Regions from separate parts of the Thioalkalivibrio sp. ALJ12 genome, predicted to be linked through region 3. Evidence: predicted binding sites of a transcription regulator. Region 3 holds the regulator's gene; each other region holds the start of a gene.
What was found. Region 3 encodes sigma-54, which starts transcription at its own class of promoters, with help from an activator protein. Its sites were predicted from a motif close to TGGCANGNTNCNTGCTT; they were not measured.
Positions count from the first base shown of each region.

Region 1: glnA (glutamate--ammonia ligase) is a predicted target of sigma-54. The motif match lies at 3,494-3,510, and genes of this name have one in related genera.
Region 2: F467_RS0111350 (PEP-CTERM sorting domain-containing protein) is a predicted target of sigma-54. The motif match lies at 1,838-1,854, and genes of this name have one in related genera.

Region 1 is NZ_KB899538.1:423,241-430,334, reverse strand. Features, by position in the region: gene F467_RS0102070 (hypothetical protein) at 1-32, opposite strand, end outside; gene F467_RS0102065 (tRNA 2-thiocytidine(32) synthetase TtcA) at 243-1,037, shown strand; gene F467_RS0102060 (lysophospholipid acyltransferase family protein) at 1,012-1,908, shown strand; gene glnA (glutamate--ammonia ligase) at 2,007-3,416, opposite strand; gene F467_RS0102050 (cation diffusion facilitator family transporter) at 3,613-4,887, opposite strand; gene glyQ (glycine--tRNA ligase subunit alpha) at 4,974-5,918, shown strand; gene glyS (glycine--tRNA ligase subunit beta) at 5,979-7,094, shown strand, end outside.
Region 2 is NZ_KB899540.1:233,572-240,665, forward strand. Features, by position in the region: gene nrdR (transcriptional regulator NrdR) at 1-82, opposite strand, end outside; gene glyA (serine hydroxymethyltransferase) at 105-1,364, opposite strand; gene F467_RS0111350 (PEP-CTERM sorting domain-containing protein) at 1,934-2,608, shown strand; gene F467_RS0111355 (PEP-CTERM sorting domain-containing protein) at 2,941-3,573, shown strand; gene F467_RS0111360 (TAXI family TRAP transporter solute-binding subunit) at 3,809-4,810, shown strand; gene F467_RS0111365 (TRAP transporter permease) at 4,807-7,094, shown strand, end outside.
Region 3 is NZ_KB899538.1:857,570-864,663, reverse strand. Features, by position in the region: gene hprK (HPr(Ser) kinase/phosphatase) at 1-427, opposite strand, end outside; gene F467_RS0104115 (PTS sugar transporter subunit IIA) at 495-965, opposite strand; gene hpf (ribosome hibernation-promoting factor, HPF/YfiA family) at 970-1,308, opposite strand; gene F467_RS0104105 (RNA polymerase factor sigma-54) at 1,311-2,804, opposite strand; gene lptB (LPS export ABC transporter ATP-binding protein) at 2,863-3,591, opposite strand; gene lptA (lipopolysaccharide transport periplasmic protein LptA) at 3,642-4,166, opposite strand; gene lptC (LPS export ABC transporter periplasmic protein LptC) at 4,159-4,722, opposite strand; gene kdsC (3-deoxy-manno-octulosonate-8-phosphatase KdsC) at 4,719-5,258, opposite strand; gene F467_RS0104080 (KpsF/GutQ family sugar-phosphate isomerase) at 5,258-6,235, opposite strand; gene F467_RS0104075 (calcium/sodium antiporter) at 6,232-7,094, opposite strand, start outside.

The DNA of each region.
Region 1 (7,094 bases), 430 kb from region 3:
GCGGCCAGGCTCAAGCTCTTGCGATCGTGCATACCGGTCCCCCACCGTTGAAGCGCCTGTCCAACCCGTATGCAAGCGCGGTGCCATGCGTGTGGCCCGCGTCCGGCGCTGGGCGCCGGGGCTTCTTGCCTCCACCGGGTGCATAACGGCGCATGGCTGCACCGACAATGGGCGCCATCCGGCAACCGCTGCGGGTATGGCGGCGCTTGCGAAGCGGGCCTCGCCGCCCTATGTTGCGGGCCATGGAAACGCCCGCCGTCCCCACCTCCATCCGCCGCCTGGCCGGCCGCGCCATCGCGGACTTCGACATGATCCGCGAGGGCGACCGGATCCTGGTCGGGCTGTCCGGTGGCAAGGATTCGCTGACGTTGCTGTGGCTGCTGCATGGCCTGGCGCGGCGGGCGCCCGTGCGCTTCGAGGTCGGCGCGGTCACGATCAATCCGGAGATCGAGGGCTTCGAGCCACAGCGGCTGATGGACTATCTCGGTGGTTACGGCATCCCGTATCACTTCGTCTCCGAGCCAATCGCGGAGCTGGCCGGCGAGCACATGGACAACGACTCGTTCTGCTCCTTCTGCTCGCGAATGAAACGCGGCCTGATGTATCGCACCGCGCGCGAACACGGCTACAACGTGCTGGCGCTGGGCCAGCACCTGGATGACCTGGCCGAGAGCTTCATGATGAGTGCCTTCCACGGTGGCCAGCTGCGTACGATGAAGGCCCACTACGCGATCGACGCAGGCGACCTGCGGGTGATCCGCCCGCTGGTCTATGTGCGCGAACGCCAGACCCGCGATTTCGCCGAGGCCGCCGGGCTGCCGGTGATCCTGGACAACTGCCCGGCCTGCTTCGCGATGCCCACCCAGCGCGAACACATGAAGCAGCTGCTCGCGCAGGAGGAGGCCCAGCACCCGCGGTTGTTCCGCAACCTGCGCACAACCCTGAAGCCGCTGATGACCGAGGGCGGCATCCCGCCTCGGACCCCGGCCGATCCACCCGAATCCCGCGATCATGGCCGAACGCCGGCATCTGCGTGACCGGTTGATCGCCGGCGGTCTGCGCCTGCTCGCCCGCCTCCCTCTGCGCGTAAATCATGCGCTGGGCGGGTTGCTCGGCGCGCTGGCCTGGTACTGGCCGACGCGCTCCGCCCGCATCACCCGCCGCAACCTCGAACTCTGTTTCCCGGACAAGGACACCGCCTGGCGCCGCCGGGTCGGGCGTGGATCGCTGATGGCGATGGGCCGGGCACTGACCGAGTCCCCCTGGCTCTGGCAGGCTACGCCGCAAACCCTCGAGCGACTGGCGGTCGAGCCGCCCCGCTACGCCCGCCTGCGCGAACGCGAGGGCGGGCGGGCGCTGTTCCTGTGTGCCCCGCATCTGGGTTCCTGGGAGTTCGCCGGGCTGCAGGCCGCCTGCCACGGGCCGATGGCCACCCTGTACAGCCCGTTCAAGACCCCCGAGATCGACCGCTGGGTGCGCGACGCCCGCGCCTCCACCGGCGCGACCCTGGCCCCGGCCGACCGCTCCGGGCTGCGCGTGCTGCAGCAGTCACGTGATCGCGGCGAGATCATCGGCATCCTGCCGGATCAGAGCCCGAAGGGCGCCTCGGGTACGCATGCGCCGTTCTTCGGCCACCCGGCGCTGACCATGACCCTGCTGCCGCGCCTGCTGCGTGGGCGCGAGGACCATGTCGTGTTCTTGTTCGCCGAGCGCCTGCCGAAGGGGCGCGGGTTTCGCTATCACGAGATCGAGGCCGGGCCGGAGGTTGCCGACCGCGACTTCGCCCGCGCCGCTGCCGCGATCAACGCCCATGTGGAGGCCCTGGTCCGGCGCTGCCCCGAGCAGTACAACTGGGCCTACAAGCGTTTCCACCCGGCCCCCGAGGGCCAGCCCAACCCCTATCGCTGACACCCGGTCGAGCCAGGTTCCGAGCACAAAAAAAGCCGCCGGACCCGAAGGTCGCGGCGGCCGGTGCATCTGGCCCCGAGGGGCCAGATGCGGATGCCTTACAGGCTGTAGTACATGTCGAATTCGACCGGATGGGTGGTCATGCGCATGCGCGTGACTTCTTCCATCTTCAGGTCGATGTAGGCATCGATCATGTCGTCGGTGAACACGCCACCCTGGGTCAGGTATTCGCGGTCCTGGTTCAGGGCTTCCAGCGCCTGGTCCAGCGAATGGCAGACCTGCGGGATGCCCTTTTCCTCTTCCGGCGGCAGGTCGTAGAGGTTCTTGTCCATCGCGTCGCCCGGGTGGATCTTGTTCTGGATGCCGTCCAGGCCGGCCATCAGCATCGCGGCAAACGCCAGGTACGGGTTGGCGGTGGAGTCCGGGAAACGCAGCTCGATGCGGCGGGCCTTCGGGCTCATCACGAACGGGATGCGCAGCGACGCGGAGCGGTTGCGCGCGGAGTAGGCCAGCATCACCGGCGCCTCGAAGCCCGGCACCAGACGCTTGTAGCTGTTGGTGGACGGGTTGGTGAAGGCGTTCAGCGAGCGGGCGTGCTTGATGATGCCGCCGATGTAGTACAGCGCGGTCTCGGACAGGCCGCCGTACAGGTCACCGGAGAACAGGTTCTTGCCGTCCTTGGACAGCGACTGGTGCACGTGCATGCCGGAACCGTTGTCGCCGACGATCGGCTTGGGCATGAAGGTCGCGGTCTTGCCGTGCATGTGGGCCACGTTCTGCACCACGTACTTCAGTACCTGCACCTCGTCGGCCTTCTGCGTCAGCGTTGCGGGGCCGACACCGATCTCGCACTGGCCGGCGGTGGCCACCTCGTGGTGGTGCACCTCGGTAACGAGGCCCATCTCGGTCATCACTTCGCACATGGTCGAGCGGATGTCGTGCAGGCTGTCGACCGGCGGCACCGGGAAGTAGCCACCCTTCACGCCCGGGCGGTGCCCGATGTTGCCGTCTTCGTAGACGCGCTCGGAATTCCAGGAGGCCTCGGAGGAGTCCACGCGGCAGTAGGAGCCGGAGAGGTCCGAGCCCCATTTCACATCGTCGAACACGAAGAATTCATTTTCCGGCCCGAACAGCGCGGTGTCGGCAATGCCGGTGCTCTGCAGATAGGCCTCGGCACGGCGCGCCAGGGAGCGCGGGCAGCGGTCGTAGCCCTGCATGGTGGCCGGCTCGACCACGTCGCAGCGGATGTTCATGGTCATGTCCTCGAAGAACGGATCGATGACCGCGGACTCCGCATCCGGCATCAGGATCATGTCGGACTCGTTGATGCCCTTCCAGCCGGAGATCGACGACCCGTCGAACATCTTGCCTTCCTCGAACGACTCTTCGTCGAGGTCATGGGCTGGAACGGTTACATGCTGTTCCTTGCCCTTGGAGTCGGTGAAGCGGAAGTCGACAAAGCGGACTTCCTTTTCCTGGATCTGCTTCAGCACGTCGGCTGCGGACATGGGAGTCTCCTTAGGTTTGCTCTTGGTCTTTGGGTTCGCCGCGCCGATTCGAGCCCGGCCGGCGTTGAATCGGTTCTATGCAGGCATCATGCCAGTTCGATCGATTGGCCCTGTGACGGTCGTTCAGGACTCATCAGGCCCGTACCACGCGGCGGGCTGCACAATATCCGTGCGCCATCGGCACCACAGTAGTGCATCAAGTCTTTTGTTGCACGCCAGTGGTGCATGGGCGATAGAGGATCTTCACCTCACCCAGCCGGTCCTTCAGGCGCGGATGGCCCTGCAGCGACTGTGACAGGCCCTCGCCCCGCGCGTTCAGGTCCGCGGGCGTGCATGCCCCGTCAAGGCGCAGCGTCAGGGTCAGGTGGATGCGCCCGTTCAGATAGTGCATGGAAAGCTGCTCCAGGCGATCCAGTTCCGGGGTGTCGGCCCAGGCCTCGCGCACCGCTTCGGCGATCTCCGGACGCAGGGGCAGGTTCGAGCTTCGAGCCTGATCTTGGTCGTTTTCCGGGTCCACATGGACCGTAAAATCGCGCAGCCGCTCGTGGCGCTGGGTGACGGCCCCGTACACCGCATCGGCAATCCGGTGTCCCTCGGAAACCGAAATCATCGGGGCGACCTGGATATGCACATCGGCGACCACGTCGCTCCCATGCCGCCGCGTGCGCAGCATGTGCGCATCCTTCACCCCGGGCACTTCCATGATCGTGCGGTGGATGCGCGCGACCTCCTCCGGATCCAGTGCCGTGTCAATCAGTTCGGCCGCGCTGCGCACGATCAGGCGCCCGGCGATATGCAGGATGAACAGGGCAACGATCAGCGCCGCCAGGGCATCCGCCCACGGGAAGCCCGCCACCGCGGCCCCGACCCCGACCAGCACGAACAGCGAGGAGATCGCATCCGTGCGGTGATGCCAGGCGTTCGCATCCAGCATCCGCGAGCCGATCCGTTTCGCCACACGGTGGGTGTACTGATAGAGCCCCTCCTTGGCCACCAGCGTCAGCACCGCAAAGGCGAGCGCGGCCGGGGCCGGCCCTGGGGTCGCGGCGTTGGTATCCATCAGCCGCTGTCCGGCGGCCCAGGCGATCCCGAGGCCGGCCAGTGCGAGGAACACTCCGACGACTACGGTGGCCAGGGTCTCGATACGCCCGTGTCCGTAGGGGTGGTCATGATCGGGCGAGGCCGCGGCCTTGCCAGCGGCGAACAGCACCACACCATCGGTGATCAGGTCCGACAGGGTGTGCACGCCGTCGGCGATCAGCGCCTGCGAGTTCAGCAGCCATCCGCTCAGCAGCTGTGCCAGGGCAAGAAAGGCATTCACCACCGCGCCCACGACCGTTACCCGGCGCGTGGCACGGTAGCGCCGGCCGTTTTCGGGCGAGATCGTGGCCTCGGAGTTGGCGCGGGGGTCGCTCAGGACATCCCTCCCGAACAGGGTCAGGCCCTCAGTATGGGCGTGCCTCCGCCACATGCAAGACGCTTGCACTGCCTTCAGCGGTGGCCGCAGCCGGAGCCCGGCCGATATACTGTCCGCTTTGCCCTGACCCGGGATCCCGCATGGCGCACGAACGCACCCCGTCCAGCAGCAGCCCCACCTTCCAGGACCTGATTCGCCGGTTGCAGGACTACTGGAACGACCACGGTTGCGTGGTCCTGCAGCCCTACGACATGGAGATGGGGGCCGGTACCTTCCATCCGGCGACCTTCCTGCGTTCGATCGGGCCGGAGCCGTGGCGCGCGGCCTATGTGCAGCCCAGCCGCCGTCCCACCGACGGTCGCTATGGCGACAACCCCAACCGCCTGCAGCACTACTACCAGTTCCAGGTGTTGCTGAAGCCGTCGCCGCCGGACATCCAGGATCTCTACCTGGGCTCCCTGGAGGCCCTGGGCTTCGACACGCTCACCCATGATGTGCGCTTCGTCGAGGACAACTGGGAGTCCCCGACCCTCGGCGCCTGGGGCCTGGGCTGGGAGGTCTGGCTGAACGGCATGGAGGTCACCCAGTTCACCTACTTCCAGCAGGTCGGCGGGCTGGACTGCCACCCGGTCTCCGGCGAGATCACCTACGGGCTGGAACGCCTGGCGATGTACCTGCAGGGGGTGGAGAGCGTATTCGATCTGGTCTGGACCGTCGGGCCCGACGGCCGCCCGGTGACCTATGGCGACGTCTATCACCAGAACGAGGTGGAGCAGTCCACCTACAACTTCGAGCATGCCGATCGCGATGCCCTGTTCGCCGCCTTCGACCAGCACGCAAACGAGAGCGACCGCATGATCGAGCTGGGCCTGCCGCTGCCGGCCTACGAGCAGATGCTGCGCGCCTCCCACAGCTTCAACCTGCTGGATGCCCGCGGCGCGATCTCGGTCACCGAGCGCCAGCGCTACATCCTGCGCGTGCGCGAGCTGTCGCGAAACGTCGCCCAGAAGTACTACGAGTCGCGCGAGGCCCTGGGCTTCCCGCTATGCGCCGACGACGACGCGAACAAGCCCGACGCCGCCTGAACCCTTTTCCGGACCGTGCGCCCGACCGCGCGGCCCTGATGGACCCGAACTGGACCCGACATGGCTGAAGCCCGCGAACTCCTGATCGAACTGGGCACCGAGGAGCTGCCCCCCACCGCCCTGCCCCGCCTGCGTGACGCCCTGGCCCAGGGCCTGGCCACCCGCCTGCGCGAGGCCGGGCTGGAACCGGGCGCGCCCGAGGCCTTCGCCACCCCGCGGCGGCTGGCCGTGCTGTTCCCCGATGTGCCCGCGCGCCAGCCCGACCAGCTCCAGGAGCGCCGCGGCCCGGCCGTGGCCGCCGCCTTCGACGCCGCCGGCGAGCCGACCAAGGCGGTGCTGGGCTTTGCCCGCTCCTGCGGAGTGGAGGTCGAGCGCCTGGAACGCGAGACCACCGACAAGGGCGAATACCTGGTCTTCCGCCAGATGCAGCCGGGCCGCGCCCTCGGCGAGCTGCTGCCGGAGATGTTGGAGGCCGCGCTGGAGGCCCTGCCCACGCCCAAGCGCATGCGCTGGGGCAGCAGCCGCACCGAGTTCGTGCGCCCCGCGCACTGGCTGGTCGTCCTGCACGGGACCGAGGTGCTGGAGATGACGGTGCTGGAGCAGACCGCCGGGCGGGCCACGCATGGTCACCGCTTCCACCAGCCCGGTGCGCTGGAGCTGAAGCGCGGCAACGACTACGCCGAGCGGCTGCGCAGCCCTGGCTTTGTCGAGCCGTCGTTCGAGGCGCGGCGCGAGAACATCCTGGCGCAGGTGCACGAGCAGGCCAAGGCCCTGGGCGGGCGCGCACTGGTCGATGCCGACCTGCTGGACGAGGTGACCGCGCTGGTGGAGTGGCCGGTGGCCCTGACCGGCGGTTTCGATCCGCGTTTCCTGGATGTCCCGCAGGAGGCGCTGATCTCTACCATGCAGGACAACCAGAAATACTTCCCGGTGGTCGACGAGGCCGGGCGCATGCAGCCGCACTTCATCGTGATCAGCAACATCGAGTCGCGCGACCCGCACGCGGTGCGCGACGGCAACGAGCGCGTCCTGCGCCCGCGCTTCGCCGATGCCGAATTCTTCTGGCAGCAGGACCGCAAGAAGCGCCTGGAGGAGCGGCTGGACGCGCTGGACTCGGTGGTATTCGAGAAGCGCTTGGGCACGCTGCGCGACAAGTCCGTGCGTCTGGAGGCCCTG
Region 2 (7,094 bases), on a different contig from region 3:
GCCGGATCTGCTCCTGCTCCGGACCGGCCACCCGCGAGTCGACCACGCGGGTGTCCTGAGCGCCACAGGCCGGGCAGCGCATGGCGGGCCGCCGCTACGCCGCGTTATTCGGGGGCGCCGTAGACCGGGAAGCGGCGGCAGATCTCGACGACCTTGTCGCGGGTCGCGTCGATCACCTGCTCGTTCTCGTGGTCGTCCAGCACGTCGGCGATCCAGCCGGCCAGCTCGCGCGACTCCGCTTCGGTGAAGCCACGCGTGGTCAGAGCGGCGGTGCCGATGCGGATGCCGGAGGTCACGAATGGGGATTCCGGATCGTTGGGCACGGCGTTCTTGTTGACCGTGATGTTGGCGCGACCCAGCGCGGCGTCCGCGGCCTTGCCGGTCATGCCCTTGGACACCAGGCTCAGCAGGAACAGGTGATTGTCGGTCCCGCCGGAGACGATGTCGTAGCCACGCTCGACCAGGACCTCGGCCATCGCGCGGGCGTTGGCGATCACCTGCTTCTGATAGGTCTTGAATTCCGGCTCCAGGGCCTCCTTGAAGGCCACCGCCTTGCCGGCGATCACGTGCATCAGCGGGCCGCCCTGGGTACCCGGGAAGATCAGCGACTGGAACTTCTTGTTCAGCTCCGGCTGGCCCTTGGTGATGATGAAGCCGCCACGCGGCCCGCGCAGGGACTTGTGCGTGGTGGAAGTGACCACGTGGGCGTGGTCGATCGGGTTCGGGTATTCGCCGGCGGCGATCAGGCCGGAGACGTGGGCCATGTCCACCATCAGGTAGGCGCCCACGGAATCGGCGATCTCGCGGAAGCGCTTCCAGTCGACCACGCGCGAGTAGGCGGAGAAGCCGGCGACGATCATCTTCGGCTGGTGCTCGGTGGCCAGGCGCTGGACCTCGTCGTAGTCGATCAGACCCTCGTCGGTGATGCCGTACTGCACCGCGTTGTAGATCTTGCCGGAGAAGTTCGGCTTGGCGCCGTGGGTCAGGTGACCGCCGGCGTCCAGGCTCATGCCCAGCACGGTGTCATGCGGCTGCAGCAGGGCCATGTACACGGCCGCGTTGGCCTGCGAGCCGGAATGCGGCTGCACGTTCGCGTAGTCGGCGCCGTAGAGCTGCTTGAGGCGATCGATCGCGAGCTGCTCGACGATATCCACATACTCGCAGCCACCGTAGTAGCGCTTGCCCGGATAGCCCTCGGCGTACTTGTTGGTCAGCACGGAGCCCTGGGCCTCCATCACGCGCGGGCTGGTGTAGTTCTCGGAGGCGATCAGCTCGATATGCTCTTCCTGGCGCTGCGCCTCCTTGCTGATGGCGCCCCAGAGTTCGTCGTCGTAGCCGTGGATACTCATGTCGATCGAAAACATTCGGATCTCCCGTTTCATTACTTTCGTGGATTCGGTTTCCCGGCGCGCCGACTCACCGGCGCAGGCCTGGGAAGGGGGAAACAAAGACGCGTAATGATAGGGGATGCGGGGCTTTTTTTCAGGTGGCCGCCACGCCATGGCCAGACCACCGTCCAGGTAGCGCACAACGCAAGAATCCAAAGCCTTCCGTATTTTCAGCTACATACGGCCTATTGCGCGCTGCCGGGCAAGCTCGACAGGGTAGCCATGGCCTCCGGCGCGCACGGCCTGGTGTCCCGTTTCTTTACACCCAATCCTGGCCGGGTAAACCCCTCTCGCGGCACTGAGAATGTACCCGCCGGGCGCCACTCACCCGAACGGCGTAGTCGTCGGTGTCACACTTTTTTACGCCCATCCAGTCCCGCTGCCATCCGGCAAAAGGCGCATCCTCCTATCGGTCTGTTTTTTCGAATGAATTAGCGCGCATATGGGAATGGCACCGTTTCTGCATAGCCCTGAGTGCACAAGGACCGGATGGGCCGGATCCGCGCAAGCCACCCAGGGGGCTATTCCCAGGGAAGGTGCATCGAATGAACCCCAAACGTACTACACCCTATTTCGCGAGTGCCGCCCTGTTGCTGGGCCTGGGCCTTTCCGGCGCCGCACAGGCTTCGTTGATCAGCTGCGCCAGCCTGGATGGCGGCGTTGAAAACCGCGTCACCGCCAACATCGGCTGCCAGATCCTCGAACCCCTGGATGGGCATGCAAACGACCCTGTGGGAGGCGACCCCTCCAACTGGATCGTCAACACGGCCGGTGGCACGGGCTTTTTCGGCATCAGTGACTGGCAGTTCGATGGCCGCTGGGAAGATCCGCCGAACAGCAACGGCGATCCGCTGGAGTTTGATCCGGCCGATCCGACCCTCAACCTGGTCACGCTGGACGGAACCTCCCAGGGCGGGACCTGGACACTGGATCCGAGCTTTGTCTACGGCGACCTGCTGTTCCTGTTCAAGGATGGCCGCGGCACCAATCTGACCGGGTTCCTGATGACTGGCTATAACGGCAGCTACCTCTCGCCATTCATTGACCCGCCGTTTGACTTCCCGGGTGCAAGCCCCAAAGACATCTCCCACGTGAGCATCTACTACCGTCCGAACGGGCAGGTACCGGAGCCCCACACACTGTTGCTACTGGGTCTGGGTCTGGGCTTGCTGGGTATCGCCGTCCGCCGCAAAGCACGCAGGGACACGATGGCGGCCTGATCACGTCCTGCTCGACTTGGCATGATGGCGCCCATGTGGCGCCATCATTTCGTTTGGGCCGACGACCGAACGTATATGGCACAACTCAGCCGGACATGTCCGGTTTTTTTACAACCCGCACAAACCCGTTGGCCGTACCTCCCACACCTGGACCCATAACCCGCTGTTTCAACGACGCAATCCCCTCTGCGCACTGGATATGGCACGAAGCGTGCTGCATTCCCGCCTTGTGAGTGATGGCACTTTCAGGCGATCCGCGCCCCAGCCGCATTCATGAGAAACCATGGAGGGACTTTCGTCCCATGGAGGTAAGCTCGATGTCATGCAAGCCATTGCTCTCGTTCCTGGCCGGAACGGTGTTCCTGTTGACCCTGTCGCTCTCCGGGGCCACCCAGGCCGCACTGCTCGATTGCACTGCCCTGTCCGGCAACGTCGGTGACAAGGTCACCAACAATCTCGGCTGTCAGATTTTGTCGCCACTGGATGGCGCAGCCACCGACTCCACCACCGGCGATCCCTCCAGCTGGCTTGTGAATACCGCGGGCGACACCGGATTCTTCGGAATCAGCGACTGGCTATTCGACGGCCGCTGGACCTCCCCCGGGTCGAACAGCTCGACCCTCGCCAGCTTTGATGGCAATCGCCACAGCGGGCAATGGAACCTCGATTCCGAATGGGACTATGGAGACCTGCTGTTCGTGTTCAGTCATGGCAGCGGCACCAACCTGGTCGGCTTCCTGATGACCGGGATCAATGGCGATTACAGCTCACCCTTCACCCAACCGCCCTTCAGCTATCCGGGTGTGGCCACACGCAACATCTCGCATATCAGCGTCTATTACCGTTCGGGCGCGGTCGGCACCGTCCCCGAACCGAAGACGATGCTGCTGATGGGACTGGGGCTCGGCCTGCTCGGGCTGATGCTTCGCCGGAACCGACGCCAGGGGCCCCGTTTTCCGGCCTAGGCGAACGCCCAACGGCCCGTCGCCGCGCCATCAAGGGCACGCCTGTCGGGCGTGTCCTTTACCCTGATTGAAGAGGGGCCTGCACAGGACCGCGGATGACCGAAGGCGAGGCGATCCCCATCGCCCCCGGCCCGCAGGCACAGTCGACCTGAACGCGAACGTGCTATTTGATCGGCGTCTCCCTAGAATCCTCGGCACTGCCGCGATTCGTTCCCGGCATGACCCCGGAGGGCGTATGAATCGATCCAGTGTGCCGAGGGCCGACCGGCGATGGCTGCAACGCCTGCTGCCAGTGCTCACCCTGGTCAGCCTGCTACTGGCCACCACCGCGCAGGCCGAATCGCGCTTCATCAATATCGGCACAGGCGGGGTCACCGGCGTGTATTACCCGGCGGGCCAGCACCTGTGCCGCCTGTTCAACACCCGTCGCGACGAGCACGGGATGCGCTGCACAGCGGAGAGCACCGGCGGCTCGGTCTTCAATCTCAACATGATCCGCTCGGGCGACATGGACTTCGGCGTCGCGCAGTCGGACCTGCAGTACCACGCCTATCGGGGCTCCGGGCGTTTCGAGGAATTCGGGCCCGCTCCCCATCTCCGGGCGGCGTTCAGCCTGCATGCCGAGCCCCTCACCCTGGTGGTGCGCCCCGACGCAGACATCGAGGGGCTGGATGACCTGCCCGGCAAGCGCGTCAACATCGGCAACCCGGGCTCGGGCCAGCGCATCCTGATGGAAGAACTAATGGGGGCGCTGGGCTGGGACCAGGACACCTTTCGCCGGGTGAGTGAGCTGCCCTCGCGCGAGCAGGCCCAGGCGCTTTGCGACAACCGCATCGACGCCTTTGTATTTTCCGTCGGCCACCCCTCGGCCGCGATTCAGGAACCCATCGCGACCTGCAACGCCCGACTGGTGTCGATCGAGGGTTCAACCGTCGACCAACTGGTCGAGGACACCCCTTATTACCTGCGCGCGCTGATCCCCGCCGGCACCTACCCGGGCCAGGACGACGACATCCATACCTACGGTGTCGGCGCCACGCTGGTGACCTCGACCCTTACATCGGAACGCGCGGTCTACGAGATCACCCGCGCGGTGTTCGAGAACTTCGAGACCTTTCGCGGCCTGCATCCGGCCTTTGGCCCGCTGGAACGCGAGACGATGGTGGACGAAGGACTGTCGGCCCCCCTGCATCCGGGGGCCCAACGCTATTTCCGTGAAGCGGGGCTGATCGAATGAGCGATACCAGGGGGACCACCGGGGGGGCCACGGAACCGGCCGACAACGCGGCCGAGACTGCTCAGGAGCTGGAATCCGGCGCACGTCATCCGGGGCGCGGCACGCGCAGCCTGATCTGGCTGACGGCGGTGGCCTGGTCTCTGTTCCAGATCTGGATCGCCTCGCCCCTGGGCGACTGGCTGGATTTCTTTGTCGTCTCGGACACCGAGGCGCGCTCGATCCATCTGGCCTTTGCAGTCTTCCTGGCCTATCTGCTGTTTCCCGCGATCCGGCCGGGCACACGCCACGTGTCCTGGCCACGCGCCATTGGCGTGACCTATGCCCTGGGCGGGCTGGTCCTGATGGTGTTCGGGATCTGGCAATTGCTGGGCCTGGAGCGCCTGGCCGAGGTCTACGTGATCATCGGGCTGACCCTTCTGGTGGTCGCATTGCCGCTGCTGCGCGGCCATGACCCCATCCACCACATACCGCTGACCGACTGGATGTTCGCTGCAATCGCGGCCTTCAGTGCGCTGTATCTGTACCTGTTCCACGCCGAGCTGGCTGACCGTCCCGGGGCGCCCTCGGACGTCGACCTGATCGTCGCCGGGATCGGCCTGATCCTGCTGCTGGAGGCCACCCGGCGGGTACTGGGCCCGGCGCTGACGATCATTGCCGCGATCTTTTTGTTCTACACCTTCGCCGGCCCGATCATGCCGGACATCATTGCCCATCGCGGCGCCAGCTATCCGCGCGCGATGGCCCAGCAGTGGCTGTCCAACGAAGGCGTGTTCGGGATCGCGCTCGGCGTCTCGACCAGCTTCGTGTTCCTGTTCGTGCTGTTCGGCGCGCTACTGGAACGGGCCGGCGCCGGCGACTACTTCATTCGCGTGGCGTTCTCGCTGCTGGGGCACATGCGCGGTGGCCCGGCCAAGGCGGCGGTGATGGCGTCCGGGATGACCGGCGTGGTCTCGGGCTCGTCCATCGCCAATGTCGTCACCACCGGGACCTTCACCGTGCCCCTGATGAAGCGGGTCGGCTTCAGCCCGCACAAGGCCGGGGCCGTGGAGGTCGCCAGCTCGGTGAACGGGCAGCTGATGCCGCCGGTGATGGGTGCGGCCGCGTTCCTGATGGTCGAGTACGTCGGGATTCCCTATGTCGAGGTCCTCAAGCACGCGATCCTGCCGGCCCTGATCGCCTATATCGCGCTGATCTACATCGTGCACCTGGAGGCCTGCAAGAACGGCATGGAGGGCCTCAAGCGCGCTACCGTCACCACCTGGCGCGGCCGCCTGATCAGCTTCGGGATTACCGTCTCCAGCCTGATCATCCTCGCCGCCGCGGTGTACTGGGGGCTCGGCTGGATCAAGGACCTGGCCGGCGACGCCGCCGCCTGGATCATCGCCGCTTTGCTGTTTACCGCCTATATGGTGCTGCTGTGGATTGCCGCTCACGAGCCGGAGGCGGAGCCGCTGGATACCGAGCGTCCCCTGCCGCGCGTGCTGCCCACAGTGCTGGGCGGCCTGCACTATGTGCTGCCGCTGGTGGTGCTCGTCTGGGCCCTGGTCGTGGAGCGCCTGTCGCCGGGGCTTTCCGCCTTCTGGGCCGTGGCGTTCATGATCTTCATCGTGCTGACCCAGCGGCCGCTGGTGGCGCTGTTCCGGCGCCAGGGCCGGCTCGCCCAGGCGACCTGGGTCGGGGTGTGGGAGCTGTTCCAGGGCTTCGAGACCGGCGCGCGCAACATGATCGGCATCGGGGTGGCGACCGCGGCGGCCGGGATCATCGTCGGCACCGTCGCGATGACCGGGGTCGGACTGGTGCTGACCGACCTGGTCGACACCCTGTCCGGCGGCAACCTGCTGATGGTGCTTTTGCTGACCGCGCTGATCAGCCTGGTGCTGGGCCTGGGGCTGCCGACCACCGCGAACTACATCGTGGTCGCGACCCTGATGGCCCCGGTGATCGTGGAGCTGGGGGCGCAGAACGACATCCTGATACCGCTGATCGCCGCACACCTGTTCGTGTTCTATTTCGGCATCATGGCGGACGTGACACCGCCCGTGGGGCTGGCCTCGTTCGCCGGGGCGGCCGTCGCCAAGGCAGACCCGATCCGCACCGGCATACAGGCCTTCGCCTACAGCCTGCGCACCATCGCGCTGCCGTTCTTCTTCATCTTCAACAGCCAGCTGCTGCTGATCGGCGTGGATAACGTGTTCCAGCTGCTGCTGGTCTTCCTCGGCTCTCTGGCGGGCATCCTCCTGTTCACTGCGGCGACCCAGGGCTGGTTCCTGGCCCGCAGCCGGCG
Region 3 (7,094 bases):
GCTGCTGCAGGAAATAGCGCAGCAGGGAGATAATCTCGTGGCTGCTGGTCGAGGAGCACAAGATCAGCGGCAGCTGCTCATCGGGGACGTCCGGCATCTCCGAGAACGGGCAGGTGTCCTCGGCGAAGATCACCGCGGTCGTCCCGGTGCGGGCCATCTCCAGGATCAGTTGCTCGCGCTGATCATCGCTCAGCCGCGCGATATAGCGCGCCTCGAAATCGCCGATCACCTGGATACGGTTAGGCCGGATCAGGTTGAGGTGCCCGGCGAGGGGCAGGTCGTCGCCGTCACCGCCGACCAGGTTGCGATCCGGTGCGACCTGCTCGCCGTGTACGTAGCGCAGATCCAGGCGATTGCCCATCGCCTGGATCAGGACCTCTACGGTGATGTCGCGCGCGATGCCGCCCTCTCCCAGTGCCTCGTTCATGCACGAATCTCCGGCAGTGCTGGCACGGGGCGTCGTAAGAGAGAAAGTACTGCCGGGAGAGCCATGTTCAGGCGTCGCCGAAGGCCCGGGTCAGTTCGCGTTCCAGGGCGTCCGCGTCGCCGGCACGGCGCAGCGAGGCGATATTGTCGGGCTGCGAGAGACCGCGCGCCAGCTGCGCCAGCAGGTCCAGGTGCGCGCTGGTCGCCGCCTCGGGCACCAGCAGTGCGATCAGGATGTCCACGGGTTCGTGATCCATGGCGTCGAAGTCGACCCCCTGGTCCAGCCGCAGGACCGCGACCCGGGGGGCATCGAGCTCGGCCAGACGCCCATGCGGGATGGCCACGCCATGCCCCAGACCGGTGGAGCCAAGCTTCTCGCGGGCAGACAGGGCCTCGAAGATGGCCCCGCTGGCCGGGCCGGCGGACTCCTCGCCGCCGACGGCCAGCAACTCGGCCAGGGTCTCGAGCGCCCGTTTCTGGCTGGAACACTCGGGCTCCAGCCGGATACGGGCGCGGGTGATCAGCTCGGCAATGGTCATTGCGTTAAAGGGCCTGTTCGCGGTTGCGCTGGGCACCCTCGGCGCGGTGATGGTCCTTGACCTTTTCCTTGTGCTTGATCAGCTGACGATCCACCTTGTCGATCAGGCCATCAATCGCCGCATACATATCCTCGTGACTGGCTTCGGCGTGGATGTGATTGCCGCTGACCTGGAGATTGGCCTCCGCCTTGTTGTTCAGGTTCTGGTTTTTCTCGTGGGTCAGCACCACATGCACGTCGATCACTTTGTCGAAGTGGCGTTCCAGCTTCGCGAACTTTTCGTTCACGTAGTCGCGCAGGGCGTCGGTGATATCGACGTGATGGCCGGTCAGGTTGATCTGCATGGTCAGGCTCCTTTTTGCTTGGTTCCACTGGGCATACTCGCCATCTGCCGGCGTTCGCTGGAAGACGGTATGTGCATAGCCTCGCGGTACTTGGCCACGGTGCGTCGGGCCACATTAATGCCCCGATCCGACAGGATCTGGGCCAGTTTTGCATCACTCAGTGGCTTGTTCGGGGTCTCGCCACCAATCAATTCCCGAATCATGGCACGGATCGCGGTCGCCGAGCATTCGCCGCCATCGGCTGTGCCAACATGACTGGAAAAGAAGTACTTGAACTCGAATACCCCACGCGGGGTGTGCATGTATTTCTGTGTAGTCACCCTCGAGATGGTCGATTCGTGCATCTCCAGGGTCTCGGCGATATCGCGCAGGATCAGCGGTTGCATGGCAACCTCACCATGCTCGAGAAACCCCTGCTGGCGCACGACGATGGCCTGGGCGACCCGCAGCAGGGTGTCGTTCCGGCTGTGCAGGCTCTTCAGGAACCAGCGCGCCTCCTGCAACTGATCGCGCATAAACGCGCTATCACGCGCATCGGAGACCTGCCGCACCATGCCCGCATAGAGATCGTTGATGCGAATGCGCGGCGCAATCTCCGGGTTCAAGTCCACGCGCCAGCCATCGCGGTCATGGCGGACATAGACATCCGGCACCACATATTCCGAAGTGGACTCGCTGATCTGGGCACCGGGCCGCGGATTCAGGGTGCGGATCAGGTCCAGCGCCCGCGCCAGCTCGTCCGGGTCGCGCACGCCGGACTGGCGCTGCAGGGCTCGGTAGTCCCGCTTGGCCAGGCTCTCCATGCCGTTTTCCAGGATGGCTCGAGCCGCGTCACGCGCCGGGGCATCCGGCGCCAAATGGCGCAGCTGGATCTCCAGGCACTCGCGCAGGTCCCGCGCACCGACGCCCAGCGGGTCGCACTGCTGAATCCAGTGCAGCACCGCCTCGACCTCGTCGACCCCCACGGGCTCGTCTTCGCCCTGGCTGATCATCTCCGCCAGCGCCTCGAGTTCACTGTCCAGATAGCCGTCCGGGCTGATCGCGTCGATCAGCGCCGCCCCGATCCGTTGGTCTCGTGGGGTCAGGTGGCTCAGATGCAGCTGCCAGAGCAGGTGATCCTGCAGGCCCTCGTCCTCGCCGTCGGAGGTATTCTCCAGCGGGTCGCGGTCGTCCAGGCCGCGTGGGCTCGGGGCGGGCTCGTAGATGTCGTCCCAGCGACTGTCGGTGCTCAACTCCTCGGGGATCACGTCATCGCCAGCCGTGTCGGCCTGCATGCGATCCCCGTCGACCCGTTCGCCCCCTTCCTCCGGGCGCTCGGGCGGGGCCTCCTCGCCCTCGTCCTCCACCTGCTCGAGCATGGGGTTGCTTTCCAGCGCCTGCTGGATCTCCGCCTGCAACTCCAGCGTGGAAAGCTGCAGCAGACGGATCGCCTGTTGCAGCTGCGGGGTCATCGTCAGCGTCTGCCCCAGCTGCAGATTGAGCCCGGGTTTCAGCATCGCGGTTTGAGGTCCATGGTGACCATCAAGATCATCTTAAGGAAACACTGATCAATGTTCACAGTCGAAAGTTTTCTCCGAGATACACGCGGCGCACCTGGGGGTCGTCCAGCAGCTCCTGCGGGGTCCCGGCGCTCAGGATGCGGCCCTCACTAAGAATATAGGCCCTGTCGCAGATTCCGAGGGTCTCGCGCACGTTGTGGTCGGAAATCAGCACACCGATCCCGCGCTGGGCCAGATGCCCAATCACGGCCTGGATATCACCCACGGAAATCGGATCCACGCCGGCAAACGGTTCGTCCAGGCAGATAAAGCGCGGGTCACCGGCCAGTGCCCGCGCGATCTCGGCGCGGCGACGCTCGCCCCCGGACAGGGCAATCCCAGGGCTGTGGCGCACGGTCTCCAGCTGGAACTCCTCGATCAGGGCATCGCCGATGCGGCGTCGCTCGTGGCGGTCGAGCTCCGAGCGCAGCTCCAGCACCGCCTGCAGGTTGTCCCAAACACTCAGCCGACGGAAGATCGAGGCCTCCTGCGGCAGGTAGCCCAGCCCGGCTCGGGCCCGCGAATGAATCGGGGCCCGGGTGATGTCCCGGTCACCCAGCGTGATGCGGCCACGATTGGGCCGGATCAGGCCGACCAGGCTGTAGAAACAGGTGGTCTTGCCTGCGCCGTTCGGTCCCAGCAGGCCCACGACCTCCCCTGGTGCCAGATCGACGTCGACACGATCCAGCACCGTACGCTTGCCATAGCGCTTGGTCAGCTCGCGGCCGGTCAGATAGCCGGCCATCGGCGCAGATTCGCCACCGGCCGCGGCGGGCGCGCTGGTGTCGAGCTCGTTCATTCGTCGTCTTCGCGGGGCTGGATCCTGATACGTACACGCTCGTCATCGGCCTCGCCACGCTCGGCCTCGATCACATCCGTCTCCAGGTCGTAGACGATGCGCTTGCCGCGCGCTTCCTCGGCTGCCGTGACCACATGCGCCTGGTCGGTCAGGATCACCCGGTCCTCGTTCAGCAGGTAGTCGATGCGCAGCGCGGTGGCGATGCGCATCTCGCCCGTCTCCGGGTCCGGGGACTCCAGCCGCGCAGGCTCGCCGTGGGCCTCCATCTCGTAAGGGCGTCGGTCGCGGCTGCGCACATAGACCTTGTCGGCCTCCAGTGTCATGTCCCCGCGAATCACCACCACATCACCGGTATAAGTGCTTACGCCCCGCCGGTCGTCCATCTCCGCACGATCGGCGGTAATCTCCACCGGCAGGGGCTGCTGCTGGGCAATGACCGGCGCGGCCAGCAGCAACAAGGCACTGCCCAGCAGCACGGGCCATCCGGCCCGGGCGAGCGACGACCCACCACGTTCAGTCATTTGCGGCTTCCTCCTCGCCCGACTCGCTGTAGAGCGTGTACACGTCATGGAACAGCTCTATGGTATCCCCTCGCGAGTCGACGCGCAGACCCGTGCCCCGCTGGAAAAGGCCAGGCTGCTCCAGCGTCGACGGGGCATCGGAGGTGGCGATCATGGTGTCGGTCGCCACCTTCACATCGGCGGATTCAATCACCGTGCGCACGCGCTCGTCACGCTCGGGCTGCACCCCCCGCGTGGGGCCGATCAGGTCCAGGATCTCGTCCATCGGTCGGTGCAGCGCCTCGGGCGCAGTCCAGTGCCATTCGATGCCGCCAGCGTCAAAGATATCCAGGTCGGGGTCGTCGATCAGCTGCGGGCCGTCGCGGCCAAACTCGCGCAGACGCGTCCCGCGCAGGCGGTGACTCAACTCGCCGTCCTCGCCAGTCGCGTGCAGCGTGAAGCCCTCGATCTCCAGCGTCACCTCGCCCTCCGGCTCGTGCTCGCTGGCAACAGCGCCGGCCACCAGCGCCGCCATTGGCAACAGGATCAGCGCCACCGGTCCGGCCACCCACTTCATCCGTCGACGTACTCCGCGAACAGGGCCTCCAGCCGCCCCTGGGCCGCCAGCAGGCCCTCGCAGACCTCGCGCACCGCGCCGCGACCGCCGGGGGCCTGCGTAACCCAATGTGCATGCTGCAATACCAACGGGTGGGAATCCGCCACCGCGATGCCGAGCCCCACACGGCGCATCGCCGGCAGATCGACGATGTCGTCGCCCACGAAGGCGGCCTCGTCGGGCGCGTGGCCGCTCTGCTCCAGCAACTCGTGCAGTGCGGCCCCCTTGTCGCGCCGCCCCTGCACCAGATGCTGCACACCGAGGTCCCGCATGCGGTGCTCGACCACCCCGGAGGTGCGTCCGGTCAGGATCGCGACCTCCAGCCCTCCGTCCAGTGCCAGACGGATGCCGTGCCCGTCGCGCGAATGAAAGGCCTTGTACTGCTCGCCGGCATCCCCCATGAACAGGCTGCCATCGGTCAGCACGCCGTCGACATCCAGGATCAGCAGACGCACCGCCGCCTGGCGGCTGTGCAGGGCCTCGTCGTGACGGTCCATCAGGCCACCCCCGCGCGCAGCAGGTCGTGCATGTTCAGCACCCCGACCAGCCTCTGGTCGTCATCCACCACCGGCAGGGCATTGATCCGCTTGCTCTCCATGGTCTCCAGGGCCTCCACGGCCAGCCACTGCGGGCGGGCGGCATGTCCGCCCCGCGTCATCACCTGGCCGATGGTCAGCGCCTCCAGGCTTTCGCCACGATCCAGCGTGCGTCGGAGGTCGCCATCGGTAAACACGCCGAGGATATGCGCCTCGGGATCGGCGACGATCACCAGCCCCAGCCCCTTGCGCGTAATCTCGAACAGGGCGTCCTTCAGCGGGGCCTCGGGACCCACGCGCGGGATCGCGTCACCGGTATGCATGATGTCCGCGACATGGACCAGCAACCGCCGCCCCAGTCGGCCGCCGGGATGCGAGCGGGCAAAATCGTCGGCGGTAAAGCCGCGCGCATCCAGCACCGCGACCGCCAGGGCATCGCTCATCGCCAGCGCGGCCGTGGTGCTGGAGGTCGGGGCCAGGCCCAGCGGGCAAGCCTCGCGCTCGACCGAGACATCCAGGTGCACGGTGGCATCCTGCCCCAGCCGCGACCCGGGATTGCCGGTCAGCGCGATCAGCGGTACGTCCAGCCGCCGGATCAACGGCAGGATGGTCAGCAGCTCGTCGGTCTCGCCGGAATTGGACAGGGCGATCACCACGTCGTCACGGGTAATCATGCCAAGATCGCCGTGGCTGGCCTCGCCGGGGTGGACGAAAAACGCCGGGGTCCCGGTGGAGGCCAGGGTGGCCGCCAGCTTGGAGCCGATATGGCCGGACTTGCCCATGCCGGTCACCACGACCCGGCCGCGGCACTCGAGGATGTGGCGACAGGCCTCCAGGAACGCATCGTCCACGCGGTCGGCCAGTCGACGCACGGCCTCGGCCTCATCGTTCAGGACCGCCAGGGCCAGCTTGCGAGTGGTATCAGGATTGAAATTCATGCGGTTGCCGTCATTCCGAGATGGACAAGGTAGCCCGCGAACACCACGAGCAGAAGCCCCCCCTGCCAGCGCCGCAGCTGGCTGCCTCGCGCCAGGGCAAAGACGAACAGCGTGGCGGTCATGCCGAGCATCACCGGGTAGTCGCGGACCAGCACCTCGGGCTCGATCGCCAGCGGCGCAATCAGCGCGGGGACTGCCAGCACGGCCAGCAGGTTGAACAGATTGGAACCGATCACGTTGCCGATCGCCAATCCCGCCTCGCGGCGAAAGGCCGCCACCAGGGAAGTCGCCAGTTCCGGCAGGCTAGTCCCGATGGCCACGATGGTCAGGCCAATCACCAGGTCACTGATGCCCAGCTGCTCCGCAATCCCCACCGCACCCCAGACGACCAGCTGGCTGCTGGCAATCAGCAGCGCCAGACCAAGGCCCAGCCAGCCCAGGGCGCGACCGGTAGAGGTGGCCGCCGGAATGGCCTCGACCATGCCACGCACCTCTTCAGGCGCCTCGGCCGGATCCAGCGCCTGCGCACGCCGCGCGATATGGATCACCCAGGCGGTCACCAGCAGCAACCCCGAAATCAGAAGCCCGCCCTCCAGGCGGCCCAGCTCGCCGTCCAGCAGCAGAAACAGGACAGCCAGACTCACCCCCATCAGGATCGGTAGCTCGCGGCGCACCAGGCCGTGCCCGATAACGAGCGGCGCCACCAGCGCCGCCATCGCCAGCACCAGCCCGATATTCGCGATGTTCGAGCCGATCGCATTACCCACCGCGAGGCCCGGGTTGCCCTGCAGCGTCGCCAGTACGGACACGACGATCTCCGGGGCCGAGGTACCGAAGGCGACAATGGTCAACCCGACCA